4 regions of the Ensifer sp. ZNC0028 genome follow, and region 4 is predicted to be linked to each of the others. Evidence: riboswitches for the same ligand, from Rfam matches in the RefSeq annotation. Region 4 holds a riboswitch; each other region holds the start of a gene.
What was found. Region 4 has a riboswitch for cobalamin ahead of cobU (bifunctional adenosylcobinamide kinase/adenosylcobinamide-phosphate guanylyltransferase). Riboswitches for the same ligand answer to the same signal wherever they lie in the genome.
Positions count from the first base shown of each region.

Region 1 (4,206 bases), on a different contig from region 4:
GGCGAAGAGGAAGATCAGGAACAGGGTGGATTTGAGGTCACCGGAAACCTGGATGCCAAGCTGCCCGATGAGAACGCCGGCCAGAAGCGTGGCGGTGACATTTCCAAGGTTGAACCCCGCGACCTTGATCGGACCGATGAGGAAACCGATGCCAAGCGCGAGGAAGACGGCGACGGGTGGATAGGTCCGAAGCGTGTCGACGAAAAAATCGATGGGATTCACTGCTGCTATTCCCTTCAGAAAGTTGAGTTGCCATCACTTCATTTCGGGATCTGCGCGGCTAAGTTGAGCTTGTTTTCGGATCTTGTCGATGCCCAATCTTAATCCCGGCAATTGTCGCTTCGGTCGTCGAAATTCTCAACCGGCATAGGGTTACGTGAGCGTAACGTATGTTACATTTGAGCGGTTTTACTTGGGTGCGCGCCTGGCGGACGCCGCGATGCGTCCGCCGCATGCGATCGAAACACGGATGCGCGCGACAGTATCGCGCCGGCACTTCAACTCTGGTGTTGTAATTCGTAATGTTATCTCGCAACGTGAGGCATGAGGCGTTTTCTCTTGGCTATGCTTGAACATACGGCTGGAGGCGCAAGGAACGATGGGCCTTTCTGCTTGCGATAGGGGCGACAGAACTTCGAAGGTCGAGATGAAAAGCGGCATCGTCTCCGCAAGCGCGGCCGGTTCGTAAGGTGACGAGGAGGGGGAGCAATGATGGATGAGGTTATCCGTAGGCTGGGGGCGCTTGGCGTTCAGCTTCCAACGCCGCCGAAGCCGCTCGGCGCCTATCGCGCGGTGATCGAGGCGGGCGAGATGCTTCATGTCTCGATGCAGGGGCCGCTGCTCGACGGGCGCTTCGTGCACACGGGGCTGCTCGGGCGCGACGTGACGATCGACGAGGGGCGCAAGGCGGCCGAGCTGGCTGTGCTCAATGCGCTGGCGCAGATCCACGAACATCTCGGCCGTTTCGAGCGCATTCGCCAGATCGTCCGGTTGGAGGGGCATGTCGCCTGCACCGAGGATTTCCTCGACCACCCGAAGGTGCTCGACGGGGCCTCCGAGTTTCTGGCTGCCGCCTTTGGCGAAAGGGCCGGCCATATCCGCTCCGTCTGCGGCGTGCGCAACCTGCCGGGCAACGCCGCGGTGGCGGTGACGCTGACGGCCGAGCTCTTTCCGCCGGAGTTCTGAGGCGACACGGCTGCCTGTCGGTCGTGAGGCGGATTTTGGCTGTAGGGCGTCGGATCGTGTCCGACGCTCAATTTTCGGCTTGCGCGACGTAATGTTATTTAATAACAAACTGCGCATGACGATACGCCGCATGTTGATAGATCCTTCCCGCCTGTGCCGTGCGGTTGTCTCCCCCGCCGATTCATGCGAGGAAGGCGGTGATGGTGCTGCGTCCGCGACAATGCGGAGGCGGCTGAAAAGGGAACACGGAACGGACGACCCTGATGGGGCCGAGACCGTGGCTGCCCCCGCAACTGTGAGCGGAAAGCGCATTCACACCATGTCACTGGCGATCAGCCGGGAAGACGTGGATGCGCCACGACCCGCGAGCCAGGAGACCTGCCATCGAACCGATCAACCACAACGGACGGGGTGTTCCGATGGAAAAGAACTGGCTTTCGCACGACGGCTATCCGTCCTTCTGCCGTTTCGCCATCTCTTGCCGTCAGTCCGGCGGAGGGCAGGAATGGCTGAGCCGAATTTCCGACAGCACAAGATAACGGTCTGCACCGATTGCCGCTTCACCGGTGGCCCCTGCGCGCCCGGCGCCGAGCTGATCAAGCGGCTGAACGGCAGCATCGCTGCACTCGGCGCACCGCTCGATCGTGACTTCTCGATTGCCGGCACGGTGTGCATGGCGGCCTGCACGCGGCCCTGCACCATCGCCTTCCAGGCGACGGGAAAGGCAACCTATCTCTTCGGCGACGTCTCGCCGGACGAAGACATCGACGATCTCGTACGCTTTGCCACAACCTATGCCGAGCGTGGCGATGGCATGACGCGGGCGGCCGAGCGGCCACGCGGGTTGAAAGGCAAGACGCTTGCCCGCATCCCCGCAGCGATGCTCGTTTCCGAAGACCTCGGCGGGCACTTCCAATGACGGCGCAGGGAGGGATCAACCCATGAGCTGCACGGCAACGGGAGCGGCACTCAAGGTCGAGGGCCTTCACTGGGGGCCACGCGCGGGGCTGACGCTGGTCAAGGACATCGGCTTTTCGATCGCGGCGGGCAGCCGGCTTGCGATCCTCGGGCCGAACGGTGCCGGCAAGACCTCGCTTCTGCGCTGCCTCTACCGGGCGGTGCAGCCGAATGCCGGCCGTGTTTCGGTCGATGGCATCGATCTGTGGTCGATCTCGGCGCGCGAGGCGGCAAGGACGATCGCCGTCGTCCTGCAGGAAATGCCCGGCGACTTTCCCTTCAGCGTGCGCGACGTCGTGATGATGGGGCGCATTCCGCGGCGGGAAGGCTTGAGCGGCTGGAGCGATTTCGACCGCGATCGGGTGCAGCATGCACTCGCGCATCTCGATCTCGCGCATCTTGCCGGTCGCCAGTTCGCCACGCTTTCGGGCGGTGAGAAGCAGCGGGTGCTGATCGCCCGCGCGCTGGCGCAGGAGCCGCGCATCATCATTCTCGACGAGCCGACCAACCATCTCGACATCCGCCACCAGCTCGAAATCCTCGAGTTGCTGCAGACGCTGAAGCTGACGATCGTCTCAACGCTGCACGACATCAATCTCGCCGCCGAGTTTGCGACCGACGTCGCGATCCTGACCGCCGGGCGGCTGACGGCGTTCGGCACGCCCGAAGAGGTGCTCAGCCCCGGCGAACTTTCGGCCGCCTTCGGCGTCACTGCCACCGTTCACAATGCCGCCGCCGGCGGCGCCCGCTTTTCCTTTTCACTTCCTCGACAGGGATCTATTTCATGAAGATCAATATTGCCCCATTTTTCCTTCTTTTCGTGCTGGCCGCCGCAACCCCGGCGCTCGCCTATCCGGTCACGGTCAAGAGCTGCAACCGAGAGGTGACCTTCGACGCGGCGCCGAAACGCGCGATCGCCAACGACGTCAACTTGGTGGAGATGATGCTGGCGTTGCGGCTGCAGGACCGCATGGTCGGCTATACCGGCGTTTCCGGCTGGAAGACGCTGGACGAGAAGCTGCGCGAAGGCGTCAAGGAACTGCCGGAGCTTTCGGAGAAGTATCCGACCAAGGAAGTGCTGCTCAACGCCGACGCCGACTTCTTCTTTGCCGGCTGGAACTACGGCATGAAGGTCGGCGGCGAGGTCACGCCCGAAACCTTGGCGCCCTTCAAGATCGGCGTCTACGAGCTGACCGAATCCTGCATCCACGTGATGGCCAAGGCAAAGCCAACGATGGACGACATGTTCGTCGATCTTCTCAATCTCGGCCGCATTTTCGGCGTCGAGGATCGCGCCGAGACGCTGGTTGACGGCTACCGCCGCCAGCTTGCCGAGATCACCAAGGCGAACGCCGGCAAGGCAAAGCCGACACGGGTCTTCGTCTATGATTCGGGCGAGGAGAAGCCCTTCACGTCCGGCCGCTTCGGCATTCCGACGGCGATGATCGAGGCCGCCGGCGGCGCCAACATCATGGATGATGTCGACAAGAGCTGGGTGGAGATCTCCTGGGAGCCGGTGATCGAGCGCAATCCGGAAGTGGTCGTCATCGTCAACTACGGCGAGGTGAAGGCCGAGGACAAGATCGCCTTCATGAAGACCAATCCGGCATTCAAGAATGTCGATGCCGTCAGGAACGATCGCTTCGTCGTGCTCGACTATGTCGAGGCGACGCCGGGGCCGCGCAACATCGACGCCATCGCCCGTCTCGCCAAGACCTTTCACGGCGAAGGCCTGTAACCGATGCTGGCTGAGGATACGTCGGCTGACACCGTTGCGGTTTCGCGTGCCGCGTCTCAACGGGTGGCCCGCAGCGGTTTCGGCCTTGCCGCCGGCCTGCTGCTGCTTCTCCTGACGGTGACGGCCGCCGTATCGCTCGGCTCGGCGCAGATCCCGGTTGCGACCGTCTGGTCGATCATCGCCAGCAAGATCTCGCCCGGTAGCGTCGAGGTCTTCTGGTCGGCGGGCCGCGAGAGCATCGTCTGGGACGTGCGCCTGCCGCGGGTGATGCTGGCAGGCGTCGTCGGGGCTGGGCTGGGGCTGACGGGCGCCGTGCTGCAGGCGGT
Region 1 covers NZ_JTLA01000084.1:10,668-14,873, forward strand. The annotation lists gene aspT (aspartate-alanine antiporter) at 1-222, opposite strand, end outside; gene L981_RS19160 (RidA family protein) at 709-1,185, shown strand; cobalamin riboswitch at 1,370-1,586, shown strand; gene L981_RS19165 (DUF1636 domain-containing protein) at 1,691-2,104, shown strand; gene L981_RS19170 (ABC transporter ATP-binding protein) at 2,127-2,930, shown strand; gene L981_RS19175 (ABC transporter substrate-binding protein) at 2,927-3,880, shown strand; gene L981_RS19180 (iron ABC transporter permease) at 3,884-4,206, shown strand, end outside.
Region 1: it holds a riboswitch for cobalamin, as region 4 does, so the genes downstream of both, L981_RS19165 (DUF1636 domain-containing protein) here and cobU (bifunctional adenosylcobinamide kinase/adenosylcobinamide-phosphate guanylyltransferase) in region 4, are expected to answer to the same signal.

Region 2 (4,206 bases), on a different contig from region 4:
CCCTGCGCCAGGCCTTCGCGGATGATCCCTACAAGGCGCTTCGCGCATGACGGGCCACACGGAAGCGGCGTCGGGGGAAACCCCGGCGCCACAGACCCTCGTCGATATCGTCTTTCCCGGCGACACCAATCATCACGGCACCCTCTTTGGGGGTGCCGCATTGGCGCTGATGGACAGGATCGCCTTCATCGTTGCCACCCGCCACGGCCGCATACCCTTCGTCACCGCCTCCTGCGACCGGATCGATTTTCGCGCACCCGCCCGCATCGGCCAGATCGTCAGTTTCTCTGGCCGCCCGGTGCGCGTCGGGCGACGCTCGATGGTCGTCGACGTCGAGATGGTGGCCGAAAACCTTGCGACCGGCGGCCGCGATCTTTGCTCACGCGGACGGTTCACCATGGTTGGGATGCCGCAGGACAAAGGTGCCGACTGGCGCCTTCCGCCGCTCGCCGAGCCCGCGCCGGTGGTGCCCGAGGCGGTGGTGCCCGCGGCGGATTTCGTCGGCATGACCGACATCGTTTTTCCGGGCCAGACCAACAGCGCCGGCGCGCTCTTCGGCGGCGATGCACTCGCCCAGATGACGAAGGCGGCCTTCGTCGCCGCGACCCGACTGACCGGCAAAGCGATGGTGCTCGCCTCCTGCAGTAGCGATTTCAAGCGGCGTGTCGCCGCCGGAACGATCGTCGACACGCTGGCGCGCGTCACCCGGACCGGACGCAGTTCCACAACGATAGAGGTCGAGCTCTGGTCGGAAGAACTGCTCAGCGGCGTGCGCGTGCTGACCGTCACCGGGACTTTCGTGATGGTGGCCGTCGACAGCCGCAACCGCCCGGTTGCGGCCTTCGCCGCCTGAGCAAGCCGGGGGCGCCGCTCATGGCGCCCTCGATCCACAGGATTGATTGCGCGCCGCCATTTACTCCCCGTTATCCACACCGAAAAAGAAAAGACCTCTGCACCCCCCGCCTTCAGCATATAGAACCTATTGACGCAGATTTGCGATGAACTACTATATGTAGTGTTCGAGGTTCTTCCGATTCGCAAGGATTGGGAGCTAAGACGGGAATACGGTGCGCCGGCGGGTTTTCCGCTCAGGCTATGCCGTAGCTGCCCCCGCAACTGTAGACGGCGAGCGACTGTCCGGAATTGGACCACTGAGGCATGAGGCCTCGGGAAGGTCGGGATGGAAGCTTTGACCCGTAAGCCAGGAGACCTGCCTCGAGCAATAAACGTCCACGGGCGGGGTGTCCGGAGGGGTTGAGTGCGTGGCAGGATGAGCCTGCCCGATCGTCTCGACATCTCCCCGGCAGCCTGTCGAAAGCTTCGGGGTGAAGTCATGTCAGTTTCTTCCAGTTCAGATCCACCTTCTGCGGACGGGTGCGCATTGTTGCGCGCCTGATCGAAAGGCCGCGCCCTGAGAGCCCGCATCCGCGGAAATTCCGGAGCGCCCGACCAGAACGAGCCGGCCAGGTCGCGTAGCTGCACATGGACCAGCTTGCCGACATCCACTCCGGTCGAGGCGACCGGGGAGCGATGTTTCGTGCCCTATCGCCAAGCCCACGGTTCGCGTCCGCGCGCGCCGACGACCTCTTGCGCCCAATTTTCAGTTTCATTCACGAGGAACCCATGTCCGTCACCGTCTACAGCAAGCCCGCCTGCGTGCAATGCACCGCCACCACCCGCGCGCTCGATCGCCAGGGCATCGACTACAGGATCGTCGACATCTCCGAGGATGCGGACGCCTTCGCGCTGGTGCAGGACCTCGGCTACCGCCAGGTCCCCGTGGTCATCGCCGGCGAGCAGCATTGGGCCGGCTTCCGGCCGGACATGATCGGCGCGCTCGCCTGAGGAACGAAGCGATGGGCCTGATCGTCTATTTTTCCAGCCGCTCGGAAAACACTCATCGCTTCGTCGAAAAGCTCGGCCTTCGCGCGGCCCGCATACCGCTCAGGGAAGGTAAGGACACGCTTACAGTCACGGAGCCCTACGTGCTCGTCGTGCCGACCTATTGCGGCGACGACGGCCGGGGTGCCGTGCCGAAACAAGTGATCCGTTTCTTGAACGATACGGGCAACCGCTCTCACATCCGCGGCGTGATTGCTGCGGGCAACAGCAATTTCGGCGCGACCTACGGGATCGCCGGCGACGTGATCTCGGCCAAGTGCCGGGTACCCTATCTCTACAGGTTCGAGCTGCTCGGAACCGACGAGGACGTCGCCAATGTCAAAAACGGGATGGAACGATTTTGGACGTCACAACACTCGAACGCCCCCTGAAGGCGACGGAAGCGGCGCTGGATTACCACGCGCTGAACGCGATGCTGAACCTCTACGATGAGGAGGGGAAGATCCAGCTCGACAAGGACCGGCAGGCGGCTAAACAGTACTTCCTCCAGCACGTCAACCAGAACACGGTCTTCTTCCATAACCTGCGGGAAAAGCTCGATTATCTGGTGACCGAAGGCTATTACGAGCAGGAAGTGCTGGACCAGTATTCATTCAACTTCGTGCGCGATCTCTACGACCACGCCTATTCGAAGAAGTTCCGTTTCCCGACCTTCCTCGGCGCCTTCAAATACTACACGTCCTATACGCTCAAAACCTTCGACGGAAAGCGCTACCTGGAACGCTACGAAGACCGCGTCTGCATGGTGGCGATGGCCTTGGCGCGCGGCAACGAGGCGCTTGCCCGCGATCTCGTCGACGAGATCATTTCCGGCCGTTTCCAGCCGGCGACGCCGACCTTCCTCAATGCCGGCAAGAAGAGCCGTGGCGAGCTCGTCTCCTGCTTTCTGCTGAGGATCGAGGACAACATGGAGAGCATCGGCCGCGCCATCAATTCGGCGCTGCAGCTTTCCAAGCGCGGCGGTGGCGTGGCGCTGTCACTCACCAACATCCGCGAGATGGGCGCGCCGATCAAGCAGATCGAGAACCAGTCCTCCGGGGTCATCCCGGTCATGAAGTTGCTGGAAGACTCGTTCTCCTACGCCAACCAGCTCGGCGCGCGCCAGGGCGCGGGCGCGGTCTACCTGCATGCCCACCACCCCGACATCATGCGCTTCCTCGATACCAAGCGCGAAAATGCCGACGAGAAGATCCGCATCAAGACGCTGTCGCTCGGCGTCGTCATCCCCGACATCACCTTCGAGCTCGCTCGCAACAACGAGGACATGTACCTGTTCTCGCCCTATGACGTGCAGCAGGTCTATGGCGTGCCGCTCACCGAAATCTCGGTGACGGAGAAGTATCGCGAGATGGTGGAGGATGCCCGCATCCGCAAGCGCAAGATCAAGGCGCGCGACTTCTTCCAGATCATCGCCGAGATCCAGTTCGAGAGCGGTTATCCCTACATCATGTTCGAGGACACGGTGAACCGGGCAAACCCGATTGCCGGCCGTATCACCATGAGCAACCTCTGCTCGGAGATCCTGCAGGTTAGCGAGGCGAGCGAATTCAACGACGACCTCTCCTACAAGCACATGGGCAAGGACATCTCCTGCAACCTCGGCTCGCTGAACATCGCCGCTGCCATGGACAGCCCGGATTTCGGCCAGACGATCGAGACCTCGATCCGCGCACTGACAGCCGTCTCCGAAATGAGCCACATCTCGTCCGTACCTTCGATCGAGAAAGGCAACGACGACAGCCACGCGATCGGCCTCGGGCAGATGAACCTGCACGGCTATCTCGCCCGCGAGCGCATCTATTACGGCTCCGAGGAAGGCATCGATTTCACCAACATCTATTTCTACACGGTGACCTACCACGCGATCCGCGCATCGAACCGGCTGGCGGTCGAAAAGGGCAAGAGCTTCGCAGGCTTCGAAAACTCGAAATACGCCTCTGGCGACTATTTCGACAAATACACCCAGGCCGAATGGCTGCCGGCGACCGAAAAGGTGAAGGCGCTGTTCGAGGAAGCCGGCATTGTCATCCCGACCCAGGAAGACTGGTTGGAACTGAAACGGGCAGTGATGGAAGGAGGTCTCTACAACCAGAACCTCCAGGCCGTGCCGCCGACGGGCTCGATCTCCTACATCAACCACTCGACCTCCTCGATCCACCCGATCGTCTCGAAGATCGAGATCCGCAAGGAAGGCAAGATCGGCCGCGTCTACTACCCGGCCGCCTTCATGACCAACGACAATCTCGAATACTACCAGGACGCCTACGAGATCGGCCCGGAGAAGATCATCGACACCTATGCGGC
Region 2 covers NZ_JTLA01000107.1:25,619-29,824, reverse strand. The annotation lists gene metE (5-methyltetrahydropteroyltriglutamate--homocysteine S-methyltransferase) at 1-50, shown strand, start outside; gene L981_RS24830 (acyl-CoA thioesterase) at 47-853, shown strand; cobalamin riboswitch at 1,006-1,233, shown strand; gene nrdH (glutaredoxin-like protein NrdH) at 1,624-1,845, shown strand; gene nrdI (class Ib ribonucleoside-diphosphate reductase assembly flavoprotein NrdI) at 1,857-2,273, shown strand; gene nrdE (class 1b ribonucleoside-diphosphate reductase subunit alpha) at 2,243-4,206, shown strand, end outside.
Region 2: it holds a riboswitch for cobalamin, as region 4 does, so the genes downstream of both, nrdH (glutaredoxin-like protein NrdH) here and cobU (bifunctional adenosylcobinamide kinase/adenosylcobinamide-phosphate guanylyltransferase) in region 4, are expected to answer to the same signal.

Region 3 (4,206 bases), on a different contig from region 4:
GCGCCAGGTGAACCCGCTGGCGTTCCCCGCCGGAAAGTGTTGCCCACGAACGGTTTTCGAAGCCCGCCATATCGGTATCGTCGAGCGCTTGCCTGACGATCCGGTCGTCTTCCGCCGACCAGGGCTGCAGCGGCGTGAGCCAGGGCGTGCGGCCAAGTTCAACCGCATCGCGAACCGAGATCGCTTCCGTCGTCTCGGCTTGCTGCTCGAGGAAGGCGATCAACTGGGCAGCCTGGCGGCGTGGCATGGCGTGCAGCATCTGCCCGTTGATCCGCACCTCGCCCGACGTCGACCGGACGATGCCGGCCAGCAGCCGCATCAAGGTCGATTTGCCGGAGCCGTTGGGGCCGACAAGGCCGAGTGTCTCTCCCTGCCGCACGGCGAGATCGACATGGGAAACGATCGCCTTGCCGCGGACGGACCAGCCGAGATCGCGTGCTTCCAGGATCATGATCGGTGCCTCCCGCGGATAAGGATCAGGGCAAAGGCCGGTGCCCCAACCAGGGCGGTGATCACGCCGATCGGCAGCACCTGGCCAGGAACGATCGTCCGCGACAGGATATCCGCCGCGATCAGAAAGACCGCCCCGATGAGGGCGGTTGCCGGGCCGAGCCGGCCATGACGCACACCAACGAGGAAACGGGCCGCATGCGGTATCACGAGCCCGACGAAGCCGATGGAGCCGACGATGCTGACCATCACGGCCGTCACCAGCGCGGTAAGGCCGATCAGCACCACCTGGACGGCCCGCACGGGTACGCCGAGCGACGCGGCGGATTCCGCCCCGAAGGAAAAGGCGTCGAGCGCGCGGGCATACCAGATGCAGGCGCCGAGCCCGACAAGGGCCACGGGCACGGCCAGCCAGACGTCCGGCCACCGCGCACCGCTGAGGTTGCCGAGCAGCCAGAACATGATGCCCCGCGCCTGCTCCGCATTGGCCGACTTGGTGATGATGAAAGAGGTCAGCGCGTTGAACAGTTGCGATCCGGCGATGCCGGCAAGCACGATCTGCCCTGTTCCGCGCAGAGTGACCCCGCCACCGGCGGCACGGGCGAGGATCGCCACCATGAGGAAAGCCGTCACGGCGCCGACAAAGGCGCCGAGCGACATCGAGACCGCGCCAGCCCCGAGGCCGGCGACGGTAACGGCCACGGCGCCGGTCGAGGCGCCGGCGGAGATGCCGAGAAGATAGGGATCCGCCAGGGCGTTGCGCAGGAGGGACTGGAGCACCATGCCCGAAACCGCGAGGCCCGCCCCGCAGCAGGCGGCAACGATCGCCCGCGGCAGGCGGTAGTTCCAGATGATCCCGACATCGATGGGATCGAGCCCATAGGTCGCGCCGAAAATCTTGTTCCCCAAGGTCTGGAGAACCGTCAAGACGGGTATCGGCGTTTCACCGATGCAGGTTCCGGCAAGAACGGTGGCAAACAGAGCCAATGTCCCCGTGGCTGCCCGGCCAAGCCGGGAAGCAGGGGCGCGCCGCGAGAGGCCGGTCTTCACTTCGCCAACCCGAAATCCTTAAGCGCAGCGGAGAGAACTTCAATACCGGCGACCGTTCTGATCGTGGCGTCCATCGCGTGCGCATCCATGACGACGATGCGGTTGTTCTTCACCGCATCCATCTGGCTGGCAACCGGATCGGTCTTCAGGAACTCGATCTTCTTCAGGTAGTCGTCGGCCGGAAAGCGCCGGCGATCCATCTTGGCGATGACGATCATGGTGGGGTTGGCCTTGGCGATCGTTTCCCAACCGACGACCGGCCATTCTTCGTCCGAGCCGACCACGTTGCGGATGCCGAGCTTATCCATCATGTAGGCAGGCGCTCCCTTCCGGCCGACCACATAGGGATCGATGTCCATCTCCGCGCTGGAGAACCAGAAGGCCGCAGACACATCCTTCAAATTGAGCGCCTTGGCCTGCTCAATGGCGTTGGCCTCACGCTTGGCGAGTTCTGCGACGAATGCCTCGCCTTTGTCTTGAACATCGAAGATCTGCGCGAGTTCACGCACGCCCTGATGGATGCTGGCAGTCGAGAAGAGCGCGCTTCGCGTGCCGTCCACACCCACCGAGTTGTCCTTGGCGACGCAGTCGGCCGGAAGGACATAGGTCGGAATTCCTACTTCGTGGAACTGGGTTCGGGTCGCAACGATCCCTTCGGGGCCGACGTGCCAGACGAACTGCACGGCGACGAGCCCCGGCTTCTTGGCGACGACGCTTTCAAAGCTCGGGTCGTTGTCCGCCAGGCGCGGAACCTTGGCATTGACCTCGGCAAATTCCGGCAGCACGTCATTGAACCAGACCGACGTGCCCGTAACCTTGTCGCCGAGGCCGAGCGAATAGAGAACCTCGGTTGCCGCCTGCCCGACGGTCGCCGAGGTCGCCGGCGCCTTGTCGAAGGTGATCGTCTCGCCGCAATTGTCCAGGGTCAGCGGATAGGCGGTGGGTTCGGCAGCAGCGGCGGTGGCGAAGAAGGCGAAGCCAGAGGCGGCAAGCAGGAAACGCGAAGCGGTCATGGCACATTGTCTCCGATCTGTTGATCGCGCGGATCGGAGGGGACGAGCCAGGACGCAATGATCGAACCGATGTTCAAGAGAACATCGACAGCCGGCACTTGTGGCGCGACCAACGACATCGACAACCTCCCCGGACACCCCGCCCGGCTTGTTCAGTTACAGGTGTCGGTAGGTCTCCTGACTGGCGGGTCTTGGCTCCCTCTCGGCCTTCCCGGACCATCGCCCAGTGGCATTTTCGAGAGAGGACTGGCCGCCTACAGTTGCGGGGGCAGTTTCGTTTCGCGGCGAGCCGCGGCGAATTCCCTGTTATTTCCTTTCGGAAACCGACGAGAATTCCCTACTCAACGAACGAGTGGAGCGCAAGCATGAAAGCGACGCTTTCGAAACACTTGCCAGGAAAGGTAGAAATTCTTTCGCGTCTCGTAATTTCACTAAATATCACTCCCCTCAAATAGGCAGAACATTGTCGATTGTCGGAAAACTATACACAAATGAATACTGTTTAAGTGATCCGTAATTCACACTATCTTCAGATTTACCCTTCGAGATCGGTCTTCAGCCTGTCGAGAATGGTCACGGCATGGGCGGCATAGTCGCTGATCCAGCGGTCGTAAATGTGCTTGATCGGCAGCGCATTGAGATAATTCCAGCGCTCGCGTCCTGCCCAGCTGACGATGATCAGCTCGGCGTCCTCCAGCACCTTCAGATGCTGCATCACGGTGCAGCGATCCATGTCTGAAAAGGCCGCGCAGAGCATGCCCGTGGCCTGCGCCTCGCCCTTGAGACAATCGAGCATCGCCCGCCTGCGCGGGTGAGCCAACGCCTTGAAAACCAGATCTTCGTCCTGCTTGCTTGACATGTTATGTTTTTGCAACATATTGAAACTGGACGCAACGGAGACGGCGCCGATGAGACCTGTTTGCGAGCTTTCGCGAGAACTGCAACCGAGCCTGACGGCTGGATGCCGTCGATCGGAGTCAGCTTTGCACCGACACCTCCAAGCAAACCGCGGAAAAGGGAGATGATTGAGAATGCTGCCTAAAATCGCTTCAATGGATGAGTGGCAAGTCGCACTCGAACAACAGATTGCCAGGGAGAAGGCACTTACCCGCGCACGCGATGAAGTGAGTGCCGCGCGCCGACGCTTGCCGATGGTCAGGATCGACAAGGACTATTCGTTCGAGGGGCCCGAAGGCACGGTAAGCCTCGCCGACCTCTTCGACGGACGGCGACAACTGATCGTCTATCACTTCATGTTCGCGCCCGGATGGAAGGCGGGCTGCGACGGCTGCTCCTGGGTCGTGGACGCGATGACCCATCCGGCGCATCTCAACGCACGCGATACGTCCATCGTGCTGATTTCGCGCGCGCCGCTGGAGACGCTGCAGAAATACCAGGCCCGGATGCAGTGGCAGCACCCAGTCTGGTACTCGTCCATGGCGAGCGACTTCAACCACGACATGGGAGCCACGGTCGCCGATCCGGATGACCCGACAAGGACCAGCGAGCGCCATGGCGTCAGCGTCTTCCTCAGGGACGGCGATCATATCTACCGCACCTATTTCAACGGTGCGCGTGGCGTCGAGTATCTCGGCAGCATGTGGACCTATCTGGATCTGACGCCCTACGGTCGCCAGGAAACATGGGAAGCCTCTCCCGCGGGATGGCCGCAGACAGAACCCTATGTCTGGAA
Region 3 covers NZ_JTLA01000015.1:89,176-93,381, forward strand. The annotation lists gene L981_RS04400 (ABC transporter ATP-binding protein) at 1-451, opposite strand, end outside; gene L981_RS04405 (iron ABC transporter permease) at 448-1,500, opposite strand; gene L981_RS04410 (ABC transporter substrate-binding protein) at 1,497-2,513, opposite strand; cobalamin riboswitch at 2,663-2,856, opposite strand; gene L981_RS04415 (helix-turn-helix transcriptional regulator) at 3,049-3,372, opposite strand; gene L981_RS04420 (DUF899 domain-containing protein) at 3,545-4,206, shown strand, end outside.
Region 3: it holds a riboswitch for cobalamin, as region 4 does, so the genes downstream of both, L981_RS04410 (ABC transporter substrate-binding protein) here and cobU (bifunctional adenosylcobinamide kinase/adenosylcobinamide-phosphate guanylyltransferase) in region 4, are expected to answer to the same signal.

Region 4 (4,206 bases):
AGATCGACGCCGCCTTGAACGAAACCGCGCGGGCAAGAATACGGCCGTCGACTTCCGGCAGCGCGACGTTCATGGCGAGATCGCGCGCCATCAACCCCTGCGGCGACGTCTCCCATTGCGCCCGCGACGAGCCGGAGAAGATCACCTGCAGGACAGGCGCACCGGTCGATTCCAGCACGGTCGGCTGGCGATCGGCCCCTGGCGACGAGACGGCAAAACCGGTGGCGTTCATCACCACGTCGGGTGCAGCTTCAGCAAAGATCGCTTGCAGCGTGCCGACGGAAACCGCATCCTTGAGGCTGGAGACGAAGACCGGCAGCGCGCGGACACCTTGTTTCGCTAACGCGTCGATCAGCGCCTCGACCGGCCGTGTCTCGCCGCTCTGGACGAGGGCGCGGTAAAAGCAAATTGCGACTGTCGGGGGTTCGAATCCCTCCCCCGCTACCATTTGCCCGCAACCTTGCTGAATATACGCCAACCACTCCGAAACCCCGATCACGCCCTTACCCGGCCACCAGATTCCGGCCTTCAGCAGCGGCTTGGCTGGCTGCGGCTTCTCGGCACCGGTGACCAGCGCCGCGGCATAGTCGAGGAAGAGGCCGGCATTGTCGGCGCCGCCTTCGGTAAAATAGGCCCAGAGGCGCTGGCGGTCGTCGGCTGCGACGGTGGAGAAAGGCTCAAGCCCCGGATCCGGCTTGTCGTCGCCCGGCAGCACCGCGATCTGGAAACGGTGAGTGACGGCAGCCGCATGCAGAGCTTCCAGCAGATAGCGGAAATAGCTGGCGCCACCGAGCGGACGGACGACGATCAGCTTCGCATGGCGCGCCGTGCGCTCGACATAGGTATCGACCGACATCGGGTGCATCAGGCTCATGAGGCTGGCGATGCGCAGGCTCAGGCCCCCGTCGCGGCGGCCGTGGGCTGCGGCGATCGAGGAGAGCTCGGTGTCGGCGGCCGAGAGGAAAAGGATATCGGCCGGCGTTTGCCCAAGGTCGATCGCTTCGTTACCGTCGGCGATCGTTCCTTTCTGGGCGAGAAGCAGATGCATTCGTCTTGTCCGTTCGGGCAATTCCGAACGAAAACGCTAAGAGCGTTTTCCATCCGGAACTGCATCATTTCAATGCGTTAGATCATTTCATTCAAGGAACGATCTAGACCAGCGCGGTGATCGCAGCGCGCACCGCTGCCTCGTCCATGTCGTGCAGGCCGATGACGACGAGGCGCGTGCCGCGCTTTTCGCCAGCAGCCCAGGCACGATCATAATACTGGTCGACGCGGGCGCCGACCGCCTGGATCAGGAGGCGCATCGGCTTGCCGGGGACGTCGGCAAAGCCCTTGAGGCGCAGCACGTCATGCTCGGCAATCACGCCCTTCAGCCGGTCGATGAAGGCCGAGGGATCGGCGATCGAACCGAGCTCGACGACAAAGCTGTCGAACTCGTCGTGGTCGTGCTCTTCGCCTGCTTCGTGCTCCATCTCGTGGTGCGACTTGCGGTTGGCGATATCGCTTTCCGTGCCGACGCCGAGGCCGAGCAGGATGGCGGCGGCAACTTCGCCGTTCTTCGCCTCGATCATCGCAGGCTTGCGGCTGGTGCGCGAAGACACCTCGTCGCGCACGGCCTTGAGGCCGGAAGCGTCGATAAGGTCGGTCTTGTTCAGCACGATGAGATCGGCAGCGGTCAGCTGGTCCTCGAACAGTTCCTCGATCGGGCTTTCGTGATCGAGATTGTCGTCCTCGACGCGCAGCGCATCGACCTTGTCGTGGTCGTCGGCAAAGCGGCCGGCGGCAACGGCCGCACTGTCGACCACGGTGACGACGCCATCGACGGTCACTTCGCTGCGGATATCCGGCCAGTTGAAGGCGGCGATCAGCGGCTGCGGCAAAGCGAGACCCGAGGTTTCGATGATGATGTGATCGGGACGGTTCTCGCGCTCGAGCAGCTTGGTCATGGTCGGGATAAAATCATCGGCAACCGTGCAGCAGATGCAGCCATTGGTGAGCTCGATGATGTCGTCCTCGGTGCAGGCCTCCGCACCGCAGCCCTTGAGCACGTCGCCATCGACGCCGAGATCGCCGAACTCGTTGATGATCAGCGCGATGCGCTTGCCGTCGGCGTTCTGCAAAAGGTTGCGGATCATCGTGGTCTTGCCGGCGCCAAGGAAGCCGGTGATGACGGTCGCCGGGATCTTGCCCTGGTTGGCTCTCGCAGTGGTCATTTTTCAACCCTTCATTTTCAGCGGCAAACCGGCCGCGACAAAGTAAACTTCAGCGGATTTCTCCGCAACGATCTGGTGAAGCCGGCCGGCATGGTCGCGAAACTCGCGGGCCATGCGGTTCTCGGGCACGATGCCGAGGCCGACCTCGTTGGAAACGAATACGAGACGCGCCTGCGCCTCGGGCAGATACGCGGCAAGGGCGGCGAACTCCGTCGCGATGTCGCGCTCTTCGAGCATGAGATTGGTGAGCCACAGCGTCAGGCAGTCGATCAGGACCACGTTGGCAGGATTGTCGACGCGGCTGAGCACGCCGACGAGATCGACCGGCTCCTCATGCGTCGTCCAGCCTTCGCCGCGGCTTATCCGGTGGTGGTCGATGCGCGCGCGCATTTCGTCGTCCCAGGCGCGTCCCGTGGCGACATAATGTCTGGTGAGGCCGGACGCTTCGGCGAGCCTCTCGGAGAAGCTCGATTTGCCGGAACGGGCGCCGCCGAGGACCAGCACGGGTCCGGCGCTGAGACTGCTCATCGTCGCCGCCTCAACACGCCGAGATCAGCGGAAGGCGGCAACGGCCGTCGGGCGCGCCGCGGGCGCGTTCTTGAAAACATCTGCGAGCCAAAACAACCTCCGTGATGGCGTTGGAGACAAACGTCCCCTCGGGCGGAATGCCCATGTCGGATGGCAGGTCTCCTGGCTCACGGCGTCACGGGGCCAAACATCGCCTCGCCCTTAACGGGCAAGGTTCCGATGTCAGGACCCGAGCGGCCCGCCTCACCTTCCCGGCGTTTTTTTCCGACAGCGAACCTTTTGCACGTCATCTCCGACGCGCAGGCGCTGCGGGCGGCTTCGTGAAAGGCGGACGATTCGTAGAAGAAGAGGCGTCCAACCCGGCTGATCACGATGCCACGCCAGTGGCTTTTCCGGCTTGATCCCCGACCTGCCCCGGCTGCCCATGCAACCGGCCGACAGCCCGGCACCAAACCCGATGGCGAACCCTGACCGTTCTACAGTCGCGGGGTCGGCTGCGATAAGGATGCCCGATTTGGGTCCATCCGTCACATTCCCAATTATTCCCCCGTGTCGCCACGACAAGGAGGAACCATCCAACAGCCGATGATTAGGAACCGGACCGCGCAAAGTCAATCGACGCATGCGACGCCTCCCCGGCCGAGTTGCGCCACGCGACGATTTGTCGAGCCGTGAACGGACGGCCGCGGCCCGCCAAGAACGGCAATGCATCCGCCTGCCTTCCACCCGTGGCTCACTCTCATTTTGTGCCAAATCGCTATCAGAATGCGCCAATGCGCCCTCAAGCTCTGGCGCACCTCTGTTCCGAGGCAAATTCGCCGGGATGATGATCAATTCACCGCATGGTTCTGTGGACCGTGCGGTAATCGACCCCACAGGAGCGCTACTCTTTCGGTTGAGGATTGACGATTTTCAGCCGGCACGTCGCGATCACCGCCGTGGTCGAGACTGCGGCTGCGGCCAGATAAATGGCGCTCGCCCCCCAGCCTTCACCGAGGCTCCCGGACAGAAGCGTGCCGAGCCCGTAGCCGGCCCACATAAAGCTGGTAAGCCAGCCAAACGCCTCGGTTCGATCCTCCGGTCGGGCACTCAGCCCGACAGCGAGCTGGCCGAGCGCATCCCGGGCTCCGCTGAAAACCCCGGCACCGAGATAGAGCAGCAACAGAAGCCAATGGTTTGAGGTCATGCTCATCAAGATGAAAAAGCAGGCCGTCACCAGGTGAAAGGCAATCATGCCGCGCTTCACCGAAGGTTGCGCGCGCAGCGCGCCATAGAAAATGCCGCCGAAAACCTCGCCGGCAGCAAATCCACCGAGAAGAACACCTGCCAGGGTGGCCGTGACGCTCGCCACCGCGCCAATCTGCATGGCACCAATCGTAAAGGTGTCGAGGGCGACGATCGCCAGAAGCAGCGCCAGCGGAGCGTTGGCGAGGACGGAAAACAGCCTTCGCGGACGACGCTC
Region 4 covers NZ_JTLA01000063.1:34,291-38,496, forward strand. The annotation lists gene cobN (cobaltochelatase subunit CobN) at 1-1,048, opposite strand, end outside; gene cobW (cobalamin biosynthesis protein CobW) at 1,152-2,216, opposite strand; gene cobU (bifunctional adenosylcobinamide kinase/adenosylcobinamide-phosphate guanylyltransferase) at 2,220-2,744, opposite strand; cobalamin riboswitch at 2,879-3,335, opposite strand; gene L981_RS14850 (MFS transporter) at 3,628-4,206, opposite strand, start outside.